4 regions of the Lysinibacillus sp. 1 U-2021 genome follow, and region 1 is predicted to be linked to each of the others. Evidence: riboswitches for the same ligand, from Rfam matches in the RefSeq annotation. Region 1 holds a riboswitch; each other region holds the start of a gene.

Region 1 (4,043 bases):
GTCGATAACCGATTTTATAATCTTTCAGTGAACCTGTATCTTTTTCACCACCATCGACAATGGATTGCAATGTATCATATGGCTGACCAGAAATATAAAGCAGCTCATCACCAGGACGTAAAATACCGAATAGACTAAGCGTAATTGCATGTGTCCCTGAAATAATTTGTGGTCGAACTATGGCTGCCTCTGCACCAAATACTTCTGCATAAACACGCTCTAGATTATCCCGTCCCTCATCATCATAGCCATAGCCGTTTGTTGGATGTAAATGATAATCACTTACTTGATGCTTTCTGAAAGCTGCTAGCACCTTCTGCTGATTGTAGAACGCCATTTCTTCTACCTTGGCATGATAAGGCCGAACTTGTTCCTCTACTTTTTCCGCTAACGATAGCGTTTCTGTTGATAACTTTGATGTAAACGTCATTCTTTCTTCTCCATTTCATAATGTCTCGCATTTCAATCAGTAAGATTTATTGACTATCTAAATTGACTTCAATCACTCTAGAATTCCCTAACCAACTACTGTTATATGAACGCTTTTGACGAATGTTTTTCTTTATTTTAATCACATTTTATCAATTTGTATGTGCACCTGTAAAACTTGCCTATTGTTTCTAAGGGCATTTTACGCTAAGCTAATGTGCGGACTCATTTCAAGAAGCGTATTTAATGACCGATTTTGGCTATTAAATTCATAGATTCTGTTACGTAAAAAGTCTTTTAACTTTTAAAAAAGTTTATTTATTGATAGAAGGGGTGAAAGGGATGGCTTGGGAGGTTTTTAGTATTATAGGAACAATTGCCTTTGCTATTTCGGGGGCAATTATTGCCATGGAAGAAGAATACGATTTATTCGGTGTATATATACTTGGTATTGTGACTGCTTTTGGTGGAGGAGCTATCCGAAATTTACTCATTGGACTACCTGTCACAACACTTTGGGGACAGGATATGATGTTTCAAATAGCGCTTGCTGCGATTACGATATTCTTTATTTTTCCCCATCATCTGATTCAACATTGGCATCGTTGGGGTAACTTCACAGATGCGATTGGCTTATCAGCATTCGCAATTCAAGGCGCACTCTATGCTGTCAAGCTTGATATGCCAGTAAGCGCAGTCATTGTAGCTGCTGTTTTGACAGGTTCAGGTGGTGGAATTGTACGAGATTTATTAGCTAGAAGAAAACCATTAGTTCTCCGTGATGAAGTTTATGGGGTTTGGGCAGCTCTTGCTGGATTGTTAATCGGCTTCGAGGTTTTTACAGGGGATATTTTCCTTTATATTTTATTCGCAGTAATTACAGCTTTACGTATTCTTTCCTATATGATGAAGTGGCGCTTGCCATTACGAAAATTAAATCGTGCATAAATACCATTCAGCCAATGACCAAAAATTAAGTCATTGGCTGTTTTATTGTTTTTATCTTTTTAACAACTGCATTGATTCTTCTAAAGTCACCATGTTTTTCATCATCGAGCAAGCTGCATCTAAAATAGGAAAGGCTAAGGCTGCTCCAGAACCTTCGCCTAAACGCATATTCATGTGCAACATTGGTTCAATGCCTAGTAAGGCAGCGGCAATTTTTGCCCCTGGTTCCTCTGAAGCATGGGAAGGAATGATATAATCGATTACTTTTGGTTCGAGCTTATAAGCAATGAGGGCGGCTATAGTCGAAATAAATCCATCAATGACAACGGGTTTACAATGGACTGCTGCGCCAAGAATAATACCTGTCATCGCCCCTATCTCTAACCCTCCAACCTTAGCCAGAACATCAATAACATCATTTGGATTAGGCTTATTTAAGGTAATTGCTTTTTCAATAACTGCCGCTTTATAGGCAATGCCTCCTTGGCCTACTCCTGCACCAAACCCCGTTACTTCGATAGGGTTGCATCCCGTCAAAACAGCTAATATCGCAGCACTTGGTGTTGTATTGCCGATGCCCATTTCTCCAGTCCCAAGTACATCAGCACCTTTTATGATTTCCTCAGTGGCCACACGGATTCCTACTTCTATCGATTGAATGGCTTCTTGTTTGGTCATAGCGGGACCTTGTGCCATGTTATCTGTACCATATTTAATTTTATGAATAAGGACACCTGCATCAAGTGGAATATCTCCTTTTACCCCAACATCTACTGTGACCACCTTTGCATTGGTAATGCCAGCAATCGCACAAACGCCTGTACCCCCCTTAGGAAAATTTAATGTTTGAAAGACCGTAACATCTTGTGGATTCGTGGTTACACCTTCCTCGCAAACACCATGATCTGCAGCACAGACAATCATCACTTTTTTGTCGACCATCGGATATAATTGTCCTGTTATACCAGAGAGCTGTACGGCAAGTGATTCTAGTTTACCCAAGCTACCTGGGGGCTTACAAAGCGCATCAATCCGCTTTCTGGCTTGCTCCATACTTTTCATATCAGCCCCCTGAATGTTTTGAATCGTGTCTTGTAATAATTGCATGATTATTTCTCCTCTCGTTCTCATTAAGACAAAATAAAAAGTCTGTAGTTTATTGTCATGACAAATAAACTACAGACTTTTCCATCATCTATATCTTCTAAAGCATGTAGGCAGGTCTCCTGGCTCAAGTTCAACACCTCATAGTACCTTCCCAGCAATTTGCTAGTGGCATACACTATGAAATTCCCTTATACAGTGGCGGGTCCGCTAAAGCTTTTCACTTTATTCCCTATTCTCCCTAGTGGGCACCTATTGCTTTTATGTAATTATGTTAAATCTACTTTACAACTTTTTTAGTGTCAAGAGGAAAAAATTTTTTGAGTGTTAACTTAGTAACACTACCTATTCAAACAATATAGGCTTATCAAGAGCTTGTAACAACTAATGAATCCCTCTCATTCACTTGATGCTTATCAACTTCAAAAATTTTATCTGCTTCACTTATTAAAACAGGGTGATGAGTAACCAATATAACAGTCTTTTGTTTTTCTTTATTTAAATATAAAAGTAATGTTTCTATATTTATTTGATTGTCTTTATCAAGCGCAGAAGTAATCTCGTCAAACAAATAGATATCCGCATCTCTTAGAAGCGATCTTGCTATTGAAAGTCTTTGCTGTTGCCCAGTAGATAATTCAAGCCCGTTATGCCCTATAAGAGTTTCAAATTTATAGTCCAACGTTTCTATATATGAATAAATGTTAACCATTTTACAAATTTGAATTAATTCTTCGTCCGTTGCATTCGGCTTTGCTAATAACAAATTTTCCCTTATTGTCCCTGTCATTATAAAATGCTCTTGCGTTACCAAACATACCCTTTTTCTATAAACATCAATAGGAATATATCTAATATTTTGATTGGATAGAAATATTTCACCCTGATAATTAATGTATAAACCTGATAATATATTCAATAATGTCGATTTACCTGATCCGCTTTCTCCCTTAATCAATACAATTTTCTTCAAAGGTATTTGGAGATTTATATTTTCTAAAACTGGAGATAATGCATTAGTATAGGTAAAGCTTACATTCCGTAATACTATTTTATCTTTTCTAAAATGATGCGAAGAATTTACATAGTCAGGTACTTCTAATTTCTTTAGATGATATTTATTGTCTTGCATTAAGTTTTTTACTCTATTTACAGACACAATTGCTTCTTGTAAAAATGAATTTAGTTGAGAAAATCTTAAAAATGACTGACTAAAGTTATTGGCATAGGTAGTGAATGCTATTAATACTCCTAACGTGAGGCTTCCTTTATAAATAAAGTAGGCACCTATAATAAGGATAATCAAATAACTTGTAAAGTTTATTAATTCTATTATTGATGCTGATTTTATACTTAAACGCATTTTATCAAGAGTATTTTTGTATAATAAGGTAATTTTCTTTTGATAGTTATCTATTGCGTTTGTCTCAGTATTAAATATCTTAAATAATTTAAATGATGACAGTAATTCTCCCAAATAGGTTAAATAAGAATCTAAATCTTCTTTGATGGCAGTATCCATCATCCTTATTTTTCTTCCATAATATTTAAAAATGATAAGT
Region 2 (4,043 bases), 2.5 Mb from region 1:
TAGACCAGCCGAGATTCAATGGGCCAAATGCTATATCTTGCTTGACGGTCCCTGAAAAAAGCTGATGATCTGCATTCTGAAAAACAATGCCGACTTTTTGGCGTAGGGCCTTTAAAGCTTTTCGACTATATTCCAGACCGTTGCCTTCGAATATAATCGTCCCAGCTGTAGGTTTTAAAATACCGTTAAGATGCTGAAATAAAGTCGATTTTCCTGCGCCATTATGCCCGAGTATGGCGATTTTTTTACCTTTTGGAATGTCTAATGTAATATCTGACAACGCCTTCGTACCATCCGCATAGGCATAAGATAATTGGTTGAGTTCAAAATAAAATGCTGTCATGTAAAATACCCTCCATATACGATGAGGACTAGTAAAATAGCTGCCATGCCTAGCCAATTTTTCTTGCTATAAGAGCCCATCTCTTGCCAGTAGACGGCCTCGCCTCCACGTGATTGTATGGCGTTGTTGAGCTCCCGGCTACGCTGAAACATTTCCACAAATAATGCCACAATAAGCATGGAGACAGAGCGTAGCCATTGCATCGGTGAATGATAGCCGAGACGTGCTTGCTGGGCGAGATGTATATTTTGCATGCTTTCTAAAAACATAAAAATAAAACGATAGGTTAGTTCGACGAGCTCCACTAATAAAGAGGGGAGTCGCCATTGTCGTAGCACATAACATATTCCTTGTACGGAAGTGGTTAGAATTAAAAAGTATAAACAACTAATGCTGCCAAGGACAATAAAGAACAGCTGTTGCGCTGCTAACACACTTGCATTCCCAATAAAGACAGTCCAATTCCTAAATGTAAACGACCAAATATGGGCAGGGAGTGTATTCGTTGATGATGTAAAGGAAAGTAAAATAGATACGAGACTTGTTAATAAGAAAAAGCTAGGTAGCAATAATAATTTGCCGTAGTATGCAAGCGGAATTTTTGCACCTAAAATGATAAAAGCACTCATTACAAAAAATGTAATGAGTGAAAGTCGTTCATCTCTCATGATGAGCGTTATGAGAAGTAGTCCAAGTGAAAATATCATTTTTTCTAGCGGATGAACGGACGCTAGCTTATTCAGATAGGCATACTTATCAATGAGTAACATAATGGTTAACCTTCTTTGTGTTTGCCACGCATATAGCCGATGAAGTAGCCAATAAAGCCAGCTCCTATAGCTGCCTGTAGCACGAATAATAAGCTTTCGATTTCACCACTTGGTGGCTCCCATAGACTTTCAAACCATGGTTCATATTCCGCATTGATTTCACCGATAGCTGCTTCTGCTTCTCCATCAGCACCACCAAATTCAGCACCTTTTTGTATGAATAAGGGAATGATGGCTAACAACACAACAATTGCTAATAACAATAAATTTTTTTTCATTTGTTAATGTGCCTCCTTTGTTGAGAAAACACGTAACGTTTTTAATTCGCTAACATTGTATTTTTTCAAGAAATTCATCACAATGACCGTTAAAATTCCTTCACTCACTGCTAAAGGAATTTGCGTTAAGGCAAAAATACCTGCAAACTTTGTAAAGGATGCCATAAAGCCTCCAACCTCTGAAGGAAAGGCTAGTGCTAGTTGTACAGAAGTCACAATGTATGTACCTAAATCACCAAGCATAGCTGCAAAGAATATGGCTAGTGAAAATGACAACCCTACTTTTTGAGCCCCTTTAAAGACAAAGTAAGCAATAAAAGGACCAACAATAGCCATAGAAAAGGCATTAGCCCCTAAAGTTGTAATTCCTCCATGAGCTAATAATAAAGATTGAAATAATAAAACGATTGTTCCAATTACACTCATTGCTAGAGGGCCAAAGAGTACTGTCCCAAGTCCTACACCAGTTGGGTGAGAGCAACTACCTGTAACTGAAGGGATTTTTAGGGCGGATAGCACAAAGGCAAAGGCTCCTGAAAGCCCCAAAAGCATTTTTGTTTCAGGATTTTCATCAATGGTTTTTCGAATAGAACGCAATCCTAGAATGATAAATGGGATAGAGATCACCCACCAAAAAATAGCCCATTCGATTGGTAAAAAACCTTCCATGATATGCATGGCAAAGGCACGTTTTGGCACGATTAAAAAGGCCAGTAAAAAATAACTAAGTTTCCACCATGATAATGTCAAAAAGCTTTCCTCCTAACTAATTAATAGATTTTTAGAATATTGCGTGCGTAATTAAAAAAAGCACTTCTCCTTAGGTGGAAAAGTGCATAGCTAAAAAAGCAAATAACAGTCTCATCTGCTAAGCCGCACACCTATCCTCGTAGGTTGAAACGATCACTTATTTTTCGGCAGGTCTCCTGGCTCTAGTTCAATGCTTTATAGGTCTTCCCATCCGTTGGACAGTGACATATTCTATAAAGCTCCCTATTACAGTGGCGGGACCGCGCCGGACTCAAACCGGCTTCCCTTTTAAGCAAAATGACAAGCACTTTGCACCGAAAAACATTCAAATTGTGAGATTTCACGACAAAGTGTAACATGAATTTCCATAAATATGCTATACCTTTTATAAAATTTTTTAAATTAAAGGTCAACGGTGAATATTCTGATAAAATTTTGTGTGCAAATTATATGATTGTATAAATTTCATACCTAGTTCCATTCAAAATTGATAAATTTGTCATAAATTTTTAAAGAAATATTGAAATTTTAAAATAATAAGATATGATAAAGACAGTTTTCTATTTAAAATTCTACTAAAAATTTCATATAAAACGTCAATAAGTGCTCGAATAGCTCGAGATAATAGGGAAATTGGTGAAAATCCAATACAGCCCCCGCTACTGTAATAGCTGATGAAATCGCAAAGCCACTGGTACAAACTTGGGAAGGTGCGACAGTAAAATGAAGCTTAAGTCAGGAAACCTGCTTATTTGATTGTGCATGCAAACTTTTCGGAGGGAGAAGTTGAAGCGAAAGCGGGTACCTGTATTTCATTCTATTCGTTTTTATTTGGCTTCTACAAAACCTTTACTCTTCGTTATAGAGTAAAGGTTTTTCTTTTTCCAAAAAGCAAATGAGGGGAGACAGAAGATGACAACTTGGAATTTAGAGGGGATGAAAACACATCTCTTTATTTGCAATGGCAGTAGCTGCATGAAAAAGGATGGGGAGGAAATTACCTTAGCCATTCGAGATGAGATACAGCGGCAAGCACTCGATCAGGAAATACATACGACAAGAACGCGCTGTAATGGACGCTGCAAGGATGCTTGTGTGGTAATCGCTTATCCTCAAGGAAACTGGTATCGTGTGCCATCAACAGAGCATGCTAGAACACTAGTACAAGATTTACATCATGAATCCTTATACAACGAACATGTCTTTACACTTCGTGAAGGTACATTACAGCGTACTGCTCAAACAACTGCCATTAAAGGGATCGAAAAGGTGAAAGAGGGGTAACAACATGGCGCAAAAAGGAAAAATTTTCGTAGTAGGCTTTGGACCTGGAGATTTTAAGCATATTACGACACGTGCAGTAGAGGCTTTACAACAAAGTGATATGATTATAGGCTATAAAACCTATGTAGAGCTGATTCAAGATTTAGTAAGTACAAAATCGATTGTTAGTACAGGCATGACAGAAGAAGTGTCGCGTGCACAGGAAGCCGTTCGTCAAGCCGAAGCAGGGAGCATCGTCTCAGTAATTTCGAGTGGTGATGCAGGCGTCTATGGCATGGCAGGATTAGTCTATGAGGTGTTAATTGAGCTAGGCTGGACAGAAGCTACAGGAATTGAAGTAGAAATTGTTCCTGGGATTTCTGCGATTAATTCATGCGCTAGCATACTTGGTGCACCTATTATGCATGATGCTTGTACAATCAGTTTGAGTGACCATCTAACACCTTGGAATTTAATTGCAAAGCGTGTCGAGGCAGCTGCAATGGCGGACTTTGTCATTGCTTTATACAATCCTAAAAGTGGACGTCGAACAAGACAAATTGTCGAGGCTCAACGAATACTCTTAGAATATCGTTCGCCAGACACACCAGTTGGGCTTGTGAAAAGTGCCTATCGAGA
Region 3 (4,043 bases), 1.2 Mb from region 1:
TTGTAATCATGTTGGAAAAGATCAAGATAGATATAGCTGTTGCCAATACCATGCATTTTCGTAAAGGCTATTTGCATACAGTCACTCCTTAAAGGATGTTTTATGTATCTAATAGAAGATGACACTTTTCTATATTTGGCTAAACCCCTTCGTGAACTGTTCAGGAACATATGTAAGATACGGCTTCCCTGTCATTGGATGGATTTGAATATCCGCAAAAACACCAAATACATCTTGCAGCACTGTTGGCGTAAGTACTTCCTCTGGTGTACCATGACAAACTATTCGCCCTTGCTGTAAAACGTAAATTTGATCGCAATACATAGCAGCAATATTCAAATCATGTAAAGCTGCTACTACGGTTAAATGCAAAGTCTGAATTAAATCCATAAGTTGAAGTTGATGTTGAATATCTAAATGATTCGTCGGCTCATCTAATATTAATATCTGTGCTTGTTGAGCGAGTGCCCTTGCAACCATGACACGCTTTTTCTCGCCACCAGAAAGCGAACTAAAGCTTCGTTTCTCTAAATGCGATATGCCCGTTTGCCTAAGAGCCTCTTTAACAATTTGAAAATCTTTCTCTTGATCAAGCTCTAACAGCTTTTTATGTGGGGTTCTTCCCATACTGACTAAATCATGCACAGTGAAATCAAATAATACGGGTGTCTCTTGGCTTACAACAGCCAAATTTTTCGCAATTGCTTTACTTGATTGCTTTAATATATCTTGCTCATTTAATACTACCGATCCACTTTCAGGTTTTAGGAGACGATACATATTTTTTAACAATGTTGATTTTCCGCTCCCATTAGGACCAATTAATCCAACAAATTGCTTTTCTTTTATTTGAATGCTTACATCATGCAGTATACGCTGATCGTAAATGGAGAATGATATTTGTTTCGCTTCTAATGTCATGGAAGTTAATCTCCTTCACCGAAAGAATAGTTGTTACGACGGAGAAGCCAAATGAAAAATGGTCCTCCACAAAAAGCTGTAATAATACCAATTGGCATTTCCTGAGGAGCAATAATAATTCGAGCAAAGGCATCTGCCCACACTAAGAATATTCCACCTATTAAAGCACTGATAGGTATTACGTATTTATAGTTTGAGCCCACAATTAAACGCACAATATGGGGAATAATTAATCCCACAAATCCTATAGAACCACTAACTGCGACAAGCACACCTGTTAATAGAGATACTAGTAGTATTAACTGAATACGGAATTGCTGAAGATTAACGCCTAATGTCACTGCCGCCTCTTCTCCTAGTAATAATAAATTTAAATTGCGATAGTGTAGCCACAGTAGCCCAAATACAATAAAGAATACGAAAGCTGGAATCACAATATTATTCCATTTGGCTCCAGCTAAACTACCTAGCATCCAAAACATAACAGCCTTTAAGGCCCCTTCTTGCTTTGACATCATTAAAATAAAGTTAGAGATAGCCGTTAAGATAAAGGACACAGCCATGCCTGCCAATAGCAAGCGGAAAATAGAGACACGTCCCCCAACACGTGATAAGAAAAAGACAAGTGCAATGGCAAGTAATGAACCAAGGAATGCGGATACTGAAAGAGCGTAAATACCTAAAAATGAAAAGGCTCCTAAAATAATCACAGAAGTAGCGCCGACAGCTGCCCCTGAAGAAATCCCTAGAATATACGGGTCTGCAATAGAATTACGTACTAGTGCCTGAATGGCTGCCCCTGCAATAGCTAACCCCGCTCCTACTATCGCTGCTAGCAAAACACGAGGTGCTCTTATTTGCCAGATGATGATTTCCTGAGAGCGACTCCAATCTTGCTCGATCGAATTTTGTATAAAAGGAATTTTAGAAAGAATAACTTTCCATACATATAGCGGTGTAACTGAAACTGAGCCAACCATTACAGCAAAGGTCATTGAAACAATTAATACCATGAAAAGTACGAAGGAAAATAACATAAATTTTTTATTCATCTGTTTTAAACTCCTACTGAATATATTGATGAATGAAGCAATAAAAAAAGGTATCCCATGCGAAAATGCGCATAGAAATACCCTAGATTAAACAAAGTCAGAAAAATATCCAGCTATTGTCCGTATTGCTTGCATCCTCGTGGGCATTACAGGTATTACTAAATGGCAGGTCTCCTGGCTTCGATTCACTATCCTATAATTGCCTTCCCATTCTTAAACAGTGGCAAATCATATTATAGGATTCCTCGTTACAGTTGCGGGACAGCGTCGGACTTCCACCGACTTCCCTTTTAAGTGACATTTAAAAATGTCACACCAATAGTATTTGAAGTTATAAAATGGTGACGGTTCTATCATACATTTTTATAGATAGATAGTCTACTTCAATTTAATTCAGCAATTGAGTTAACTTAAATAAACAATAAGGTTGACACAAATACATTCGTTTTTTACACTAGCAGTAATAACTTATAAAGCGAGGTGAAATTCATGGCAACTGTTACACAACATAGTCACCATAAGTTAAGAACTGTTGACATTACCTACATTGGGTTATTTTCAACGCTAATGATGGTGGGTGCTAATATCACTTCCTTTGCACCTTTTATGGTAGTTGGTGGTGTACCCATTACGCTTCAAACCTTCTTTGCAATTTTAGCAGGGCTTATTCTTGGTAGTAGAAAAGGTGCGCTCGCCTGCACAATTTATATGTGCGTAGGATTGGCAGGAGCCCCTGTCTTTGCTCGTTTCGGTGGTGGAATTGGCCAAATTTTAAGCCCTACCTTTGGGTTTATTATTACATTTATATTAGCTGCATTTGTTGCAGGATTGATCGTAGAACGAAGCGGGACAAAGAAAAGTTTTATCGTAGCTGCTTTGGTAGCAACGGCTATAAATTATTTGATAGGAACAAATTGGATGTTTTTTGCCTATAAGCTTTGGGCAAGTGCGCCAGAGAATTTTTCATATAAGCTCGCTTGGCTTTGGATGATTCCTCCACTACCAAAAGATATTATTTTAGCTATTTTTGCTGGTATCTTCGCCTATAGATTACAAAAAACATTGAAGATTATGCCCATTCAATAGTATATCTCCCCCTACTTGTGCTAGATATTTTTCATAGGTCATATCCATCGTTTCTGCACATTTATTTGCTACCTTAAGAGCAAATAATGAGGAGGATATCATATGAAATTCAATAAAAGATGGTCAGTCGGACTATTATCAGTGGTCACTCTAATTAGTTTAACGGCTTGTACAGAGGAGCAAACAAAACCTGCGTCCACTTCTAATGAAACTGCTGAAAAAATGGATCATTCTACAATGAACCATTCAAGTTCTGGCCATGTACCAGTAACGTTAAAAAATGCTGAAAACCCGAAATTTCCTGTAGGGGGCACAGCCATTATTACAGATGGACATATGGAAGGTATGAAAGGAGCCGAAGCAACAATAGTAGGAGCCTATCGTACAACTGCCTATGTTATTTCCTATGAGCCTACATCTGGTGGAAAGCGAATAGAAAAGCATAAGTGGATAATTCATGAAGAATTAATTGACCCACAAGAAGCACCACTGGCACCTGGAACAGAAGTAAAAACGGACGCAACACATATGGAAGGTATGGAAAATGCGACTGTCCTTATTGACGAGGCTGTGCAAACAACTGTATATATGGTTGATTATACTTCCACTACAAGTGGTGAAGCTGTAACAAATCATAAATGGGTAACAGAAGAAGAGCTTAGTTCAAAATAATAGAAATAACCTCTACCTTCAATTCTGGTAGAGGTTAATTTCTAGCTTTTATGTTCCATTTGCTTTCTCTTTGCAGACTTATGCCATTTATAGCCGATGCCCCAAACGGTTTGCAAGTAATCATCCGCCGGAAAACCACTTTTTCTTAATTTTTCTCGTAAATTACGTACATGTGAATCGATGGTACGATCTTCAATCGTTACATCAAATCCCCAAACGGCATGGATAAGGTGTTCTCTAGAAAATGCTCTATTTTGATAATCTAAAAATAGGGCGAGCATGGCAAATTCCTTTGGTGTTAATGGAATTGCC
Region 4 (4,043 bases), 250 kb from region 1:
TCCAATTTGATGGCTATGATGTGTGCCATAATACAGAGGATGTGATTGCACAGTTTGGCTACGATAGAAATGCCGACCCTGAGTATAGTTCCTCTAGTATCTTTTGTGCTAAGGGCAAAGGATATTCGGTTCCATGGCAAGAAGCACAGGCAGCCATGCATTGCCTGTAGGATGGGATGAGCCTGCTCGCTTCGGGTATTTCCTCGGCTTCCGCGGGTATCCATCGCTCTAGCGCGGGTATTTCTTGCTTGGGCATCAATATATCTCTACCCTGCCATAAGATATTACAAGCCCTCCAAAAAATGGAGGGCTTGTTTTTATAGTGCACCGACAGCTTTCTTTGTTGGATTGTCCAACAAATATGCGGGTTCAACTATTACATAGTCATGCTTGTTCGTAAAATCAATGAGTACCTTACCAGGTTGACTTTTTAATAGTTGTAGATGATCAATTAATTGCAGTAAAAGCTCGTGACCGTTGCCACGTGGATGCCAGTTGAAATGATAATCATTTAACGCTTGCACCGCTTCAATAAATTGGGCATATTCCTGCTGCACAAATGCAATGAGTTTGTCATGATGAGATGCTAAATCATATAAATATGTTTCGTAAAAGCGCATGACAATCGAGCATAATAAGTCATTGACACGAGCGGCACTTAAAACAGGCTTGGGCTCCAATGATAGACGGTCGAGGTTGGGCTTTGCGCGTGTAGAATCAATGCGCGTAATTAAGTGATACGCTTCTCCTTTGACCTCATAGACAATCGGATTGGTCGGCATGTACATCATAAAACTATTCGTCTTTGTTTTTAGTTCATCTGCTATGGCTGCTTTCGCTAAAAGATGACCGTCCACATCCCCATTTTGTATCCAAATAATTTCTTTATTATATAAGATTTGCTCAAAGAAGCGATCATTACGAATCAGCTTCGTTGCTAATAATTGATCGATCAGAGACTCGACCACCATTCTTGTTTTCGCTTTCTTGGCAACTTCTGTGCGTGGTTGCTTACAAATGTTCAGATCTTCATAAGGCGTTTCCAACGTTGTCGTTACATGAATATTTGTCATACGTGCATCCCCTTTGCGTACATATTTTCAAAACAAAAAGGACTCCCTACTTTTGAGGAAATCCTTCATTTTATCTTCTTTCATCACACAATGCCAAACAAACCCTAAGTATGTGTGAACGAGTTCGATGGTGAACCCTTTCATTTACTATGGGCGTTTGACGTACTGTGACGAACAGAGCATTCTGTTTTGTCAACATGCCACCTCCTATTCCTCGTAGGTTTATGGTGTGTACTCGTAACAGGCAGGTATCCTGACTCATGATCATCGCTTCTTTTCTCCTTCCCGTCATTTGACAGTGGTTGCTGAAAAGTCGCTCACATTTACAGTTGCGGGACAGTGTCGGATTCACACCGACTTCCCTTTTAAGCAAATTGCACGCAATTTACACCTCTTACTACACGCTATTCAGTTGTCATAGGAATCGAGTGTACTCCACATTCCTATTAGATTACTAAAATCAATTGTAAAGTAGTGTTTTTCTAAAGTCAAATATCATAATATTTTCCAAACTACTAATAAAGTTATAGGGGGATATAAAAAAGGTGAACTGCGTATTTTTTATCTTTCATTGACTTTATAATGAAAGATAGTGTACTTCTAATAGTGGAAGGATGAAAAATATGAAAACAAGTCAACAATTAGTAACGAGTAATTTAGAGGAAAAAATGAAACTATTTACTCGAGCCGTTTCTGGACAAATTATAGAGGAAGCTCATTTTGTCATAGCCAATACAAATATTCCAACTGATACATTTAATTTGTTAGTAGCGAAATCGCCTATAATTCATAAGGAAAATCATCTTAAACAAAGGATTAATCATTTCATTGTGAATAAACTTCCCTTCAGCACGTGGGTGGATGCCAACTATCTAAGCGATGATTGGCTACAACTGATAAAAGACTGCAATTTACAGGAAGCTGAACGAAATATGATGATGAAGCTTGACCATACACTTCACACAGGTCCACGAATTTCCAATTATCTTACCATCACAGAAGTAAGTAACAAGGAAGATCTTCTACAATATAAGGAAGTTTTTCTAAGTTTATTTGGAGAAACAGCAGAAAGAGATGCATTAGAAATTTACTTTCATAAATTCTCACAGGAAAAACTAGCATCAAATGCCCGCATGTTTATTGGTTGTATAAAGGAAGTACCTATCGCTACGGGATTATTAATCGACAGTAAACATAGCTATGGGATTTATGATGTGATGACAAAAGATGCGTATAGGGGCAAGGGTTATGGCAGTGAGATGTTTCAATTCCTACTCAGTCAAACAATCGATAAGCAAAAGCCCGTAGTCTTACAGGCATCAGAGGATGGAAAAAATATTTATAAACGCTTCGGGTTTAAAGAAGTCGGAGAAATGATTGTATTTGAATAAGGTCTCGGCAAGGCGCTCTTATTTACACTTGACAGTATTTTCGAGCTTACCGTAATCATGAAGCCGATTTAAAATCCGTTACACCGCCCCCTTCCTGGCACGACAGAAAAGCCTCGCAAATCTGCGGGCTTTGGGTTGTGCACACGTACTATTAGCATCTTCATTACGTCCCCAAAACATACTGTGCTAAGACGCTTTGCACCTTATAAATATTTGTCGCCTTATTGAAGTTTTTTTGAATCGGTAATGGACTGCCAGACACCCATATTTTAAGCTCTGCATCTAAATCAAATGTTCCAGCTGTTTCGACTGAAAAATGAACGATATTTTTATAGGGAATGGAATGATACTCTGTTTTCTTGCCAGTCACTCCTTGCTTATCAATGAGGATCAATCGTTTATTGGTAAAAATAAACGTGTCTCTAATAATTTTATAGGCGTTCTTGACTGTCTCGTTTGGAATTAATAAATTATGGACCTCCTCCTGTAGTTTTTCTAAATTCACCTCGCTTGCATTGCCGATCAATCCATCAAATAAGCCCACTATCTGTCCCCTTTCGCTCTCGTTTATTTAATGTATTACAAAGAAGTGAGAGCTACGACAGGAAATGGTGGTATTATTTAGCCTATAGAGGGGGTGAGTGGTTGCGAATAATGATAGCTGCCTTAGTGTCTCTACTAGCCGTTGTTTTACTAGGATGTAATGAAAAACCAGATGATGAATTAGCTAAGGTCAGCATTTCTATTGGTGCTAAATTTAACAAGGTGAACACTGATTTTTTTAAAGAATATACGGATGAAGAATCACTTACACTATTCCAACAAGCCATTGCAACAACAGTCAAAAACGAGGGTGTTGTCAATATGGCTTCGCCAGAATATGATGGACAAATAGTGGACAAGGCAGGAAACAAATATCGCTATCATCTTTGGTTAGGTGATAAAGGGCAAAACAGTAGTTTGATGCATGTCGAGGATACGCATACGATCTACACAATATCTGAGGAGTTCACTGAAAAATGAGCTGCGCTCGTTCACTCATAAAAAAACACTTCCCATTCAAAGGAAGTGTTTTGCCAAATCAATGATCCATTGCCTGAAACAGCATTTTTGCATAGCTGTCCGTGAAGGTAAAGCCGTTATTCTCTTTGTTGCTCTCATCAACAATGGTTCCAGCCTTCATCACATAAATGCGATCGCATAAATAGGAAACAGCCTTTAAGTCATGAGAGATAAAGAGAATGGCCATTGCCCTTTCTTTATTCAAGGTCTTTAATAAATCAACGATTTCTCGTTGAATCAAGCGATCTAGGCTTGAAATAATTTCATCACATACGATTAATTGTGGCTCGACCAAAAGGGATCGTAATAAATTAACTCGTTGTTTTTCTCCGCCACTTAGCTCAGAGGGCAAGGCATGTAAGATATCTGTTGGTAGCTTGACCTTCTCCAGCATGGTCTGTAAATAGGTGTCCGTTATAGGTTGCTTATGCTGAAGCGGCTCTCTTAATAGGTCCCTTACAGTCCACATGGGATTTAAAGAGGCTGTTGCATTTTGAAAAATAATCTGGCAGTTGTC

Evidence for each region. Region 1 has a riboswitch for cobalamin ahead of cobT (nicotinate-nucleotide--dimethylbenzimidazole phosphoribosyltransferase). Riboswitches for the same ligand answer to the same signal wherever they lie in the genome.
Region 2: it holds a riboswitch for cobalamin, as region 1 does, so the genes downstream of both, QH639_RS09545 (energy-coupling factor ABC transporter permease) here and cobT (nicotinate-nucleotide--dimethylbenzimidazole phosphoribosyltransferase) in region 1, are expected to answer to the same signal.
Region 3: it holds a riboswitch for cobalamin, as region 1 does, so the genes downstream of both, QH639_RS02910 (FecCD family ABC transporter permease) here and cobT (nicotinate-nucleotide--dimethylbenzimidazole phosphoribosyltransferase) in region 1, are expected to answer to the same signal.
Region 4: it holds a riboswitch for cobalamin, as region 1 does, so the genes downstream of both, QH639_RS21745 (hypothetical protein) here and cobT (nicotinate-nucleotide--dimethylbenzimidazole phosphoribosyltransferase) in region 1, are expected to answer to the same signal.

Annotation. Positions count from the first base shown of each region.
Region 1 covers NZ_CP123966.1:4,355,083-4,359,125, forward strand. Annotated here, with positions in the region: gene QH639_RS23230 (methionine gamma-lyase family protein) at 1-430, opposite strand, end outside; gene QH639_RS23235 (trimeric intracellular cation channel family protein) at 772-1,377, shown strand; gene cobT (nicotinate-nucleotide--dimethylbenzimidazole phosphoribosyltransferase) at 1,429-2,484, opposite strand; cobalamin riboswitch at 2,577-2,752, opposite strand; gene QH639_RS23245 (ABC transporter ATP-binding protein) at 2,849-4,043, opposite strand, start outside.
Region 2 covers NZ_CP123966.1:1,868,580-1,872,622, reverse strand. Annotated here, with positions in the region: gene QH639_RS09560 (energy-coupling factor ABC transporter ATP-binding protein) at 1-343, opposite strand, end outside; gene cbiQ (cobalt ECF transporter T component CbiQ) at 340-1,113, opposite strand; gene QH639_RS09550 (energy-coupling factor ABC transporter substrate-binding protein) at 1,119-1,391, opposite strand; gene QH639_RS09545 (energy-coupling factor ABC transporter permease) at 1,395-2,141, opposite strand; cobalamin riboswitch at 2,291-2,475, opposite strand; cobalamin riboswitch at 2,726-2,907, shown strand; gene QH639_RS09540 ((2Fe-2S) ferredoxin domain-containing protein) at 3,054-3,425, shown strand; gene cobJ (precorrin-3B C(17)-methyltransferase) at 3,430-4,043, shown strand, end outside.
Region 3 covers NZ_CP123966.1:547,989-552,031, forward strand. Annotated here, with positions in the region: gene dapF (diaminopimelate epimerase) at 1-77, opposite strand, end outside; gene QH639_RS02905 (heme ABC transporter ATP-binding protein) at 130-921, opposite strand; gene QH639_RS02910 (FecCD family ABC transporter permease) at 927-1,973, opposite strand; cobalamin riboswitch at 2,121-2,308, opposite strand; gene QH639_RS02915 (biotin transporter BioY) at 2,463-3,059, shown strand; gene QH639_RS02920 (YdhK family protein) at 3,162-3,731, shown strand; gene QH639_RS02925 (response regulator transcription factor) at 3,773-4,043, opposite strand, start outside.
Region 4 covers NZ_CP123966.1:4,106,370-4,110,412, forward strand. Annotated here, with positions in the region: gene QH639_RS21740 (elongation factor G) at 1-170, shown strand, start outside; gene QH639_RS21745 (hypothetical protein) at 318-1,073, opposite strand; cobalamin riboswitch at 1,300-1,483, opposite strand; gene QH639_RS21750 (GNAT family N-acetyltransferase) at 1,697-2,464, shown strand; gene QH639_RS21755 (PH domain-containing protein) at 2,628-3,008, opposite strand; gene QH639_RS21760 (YhfM domain-containing protein) at 3,119-3,487, shown strand; gene QH639_RS21765 (ABC transporter ATP-binding protein) at 3,546-4,043, opposite strand, start outside.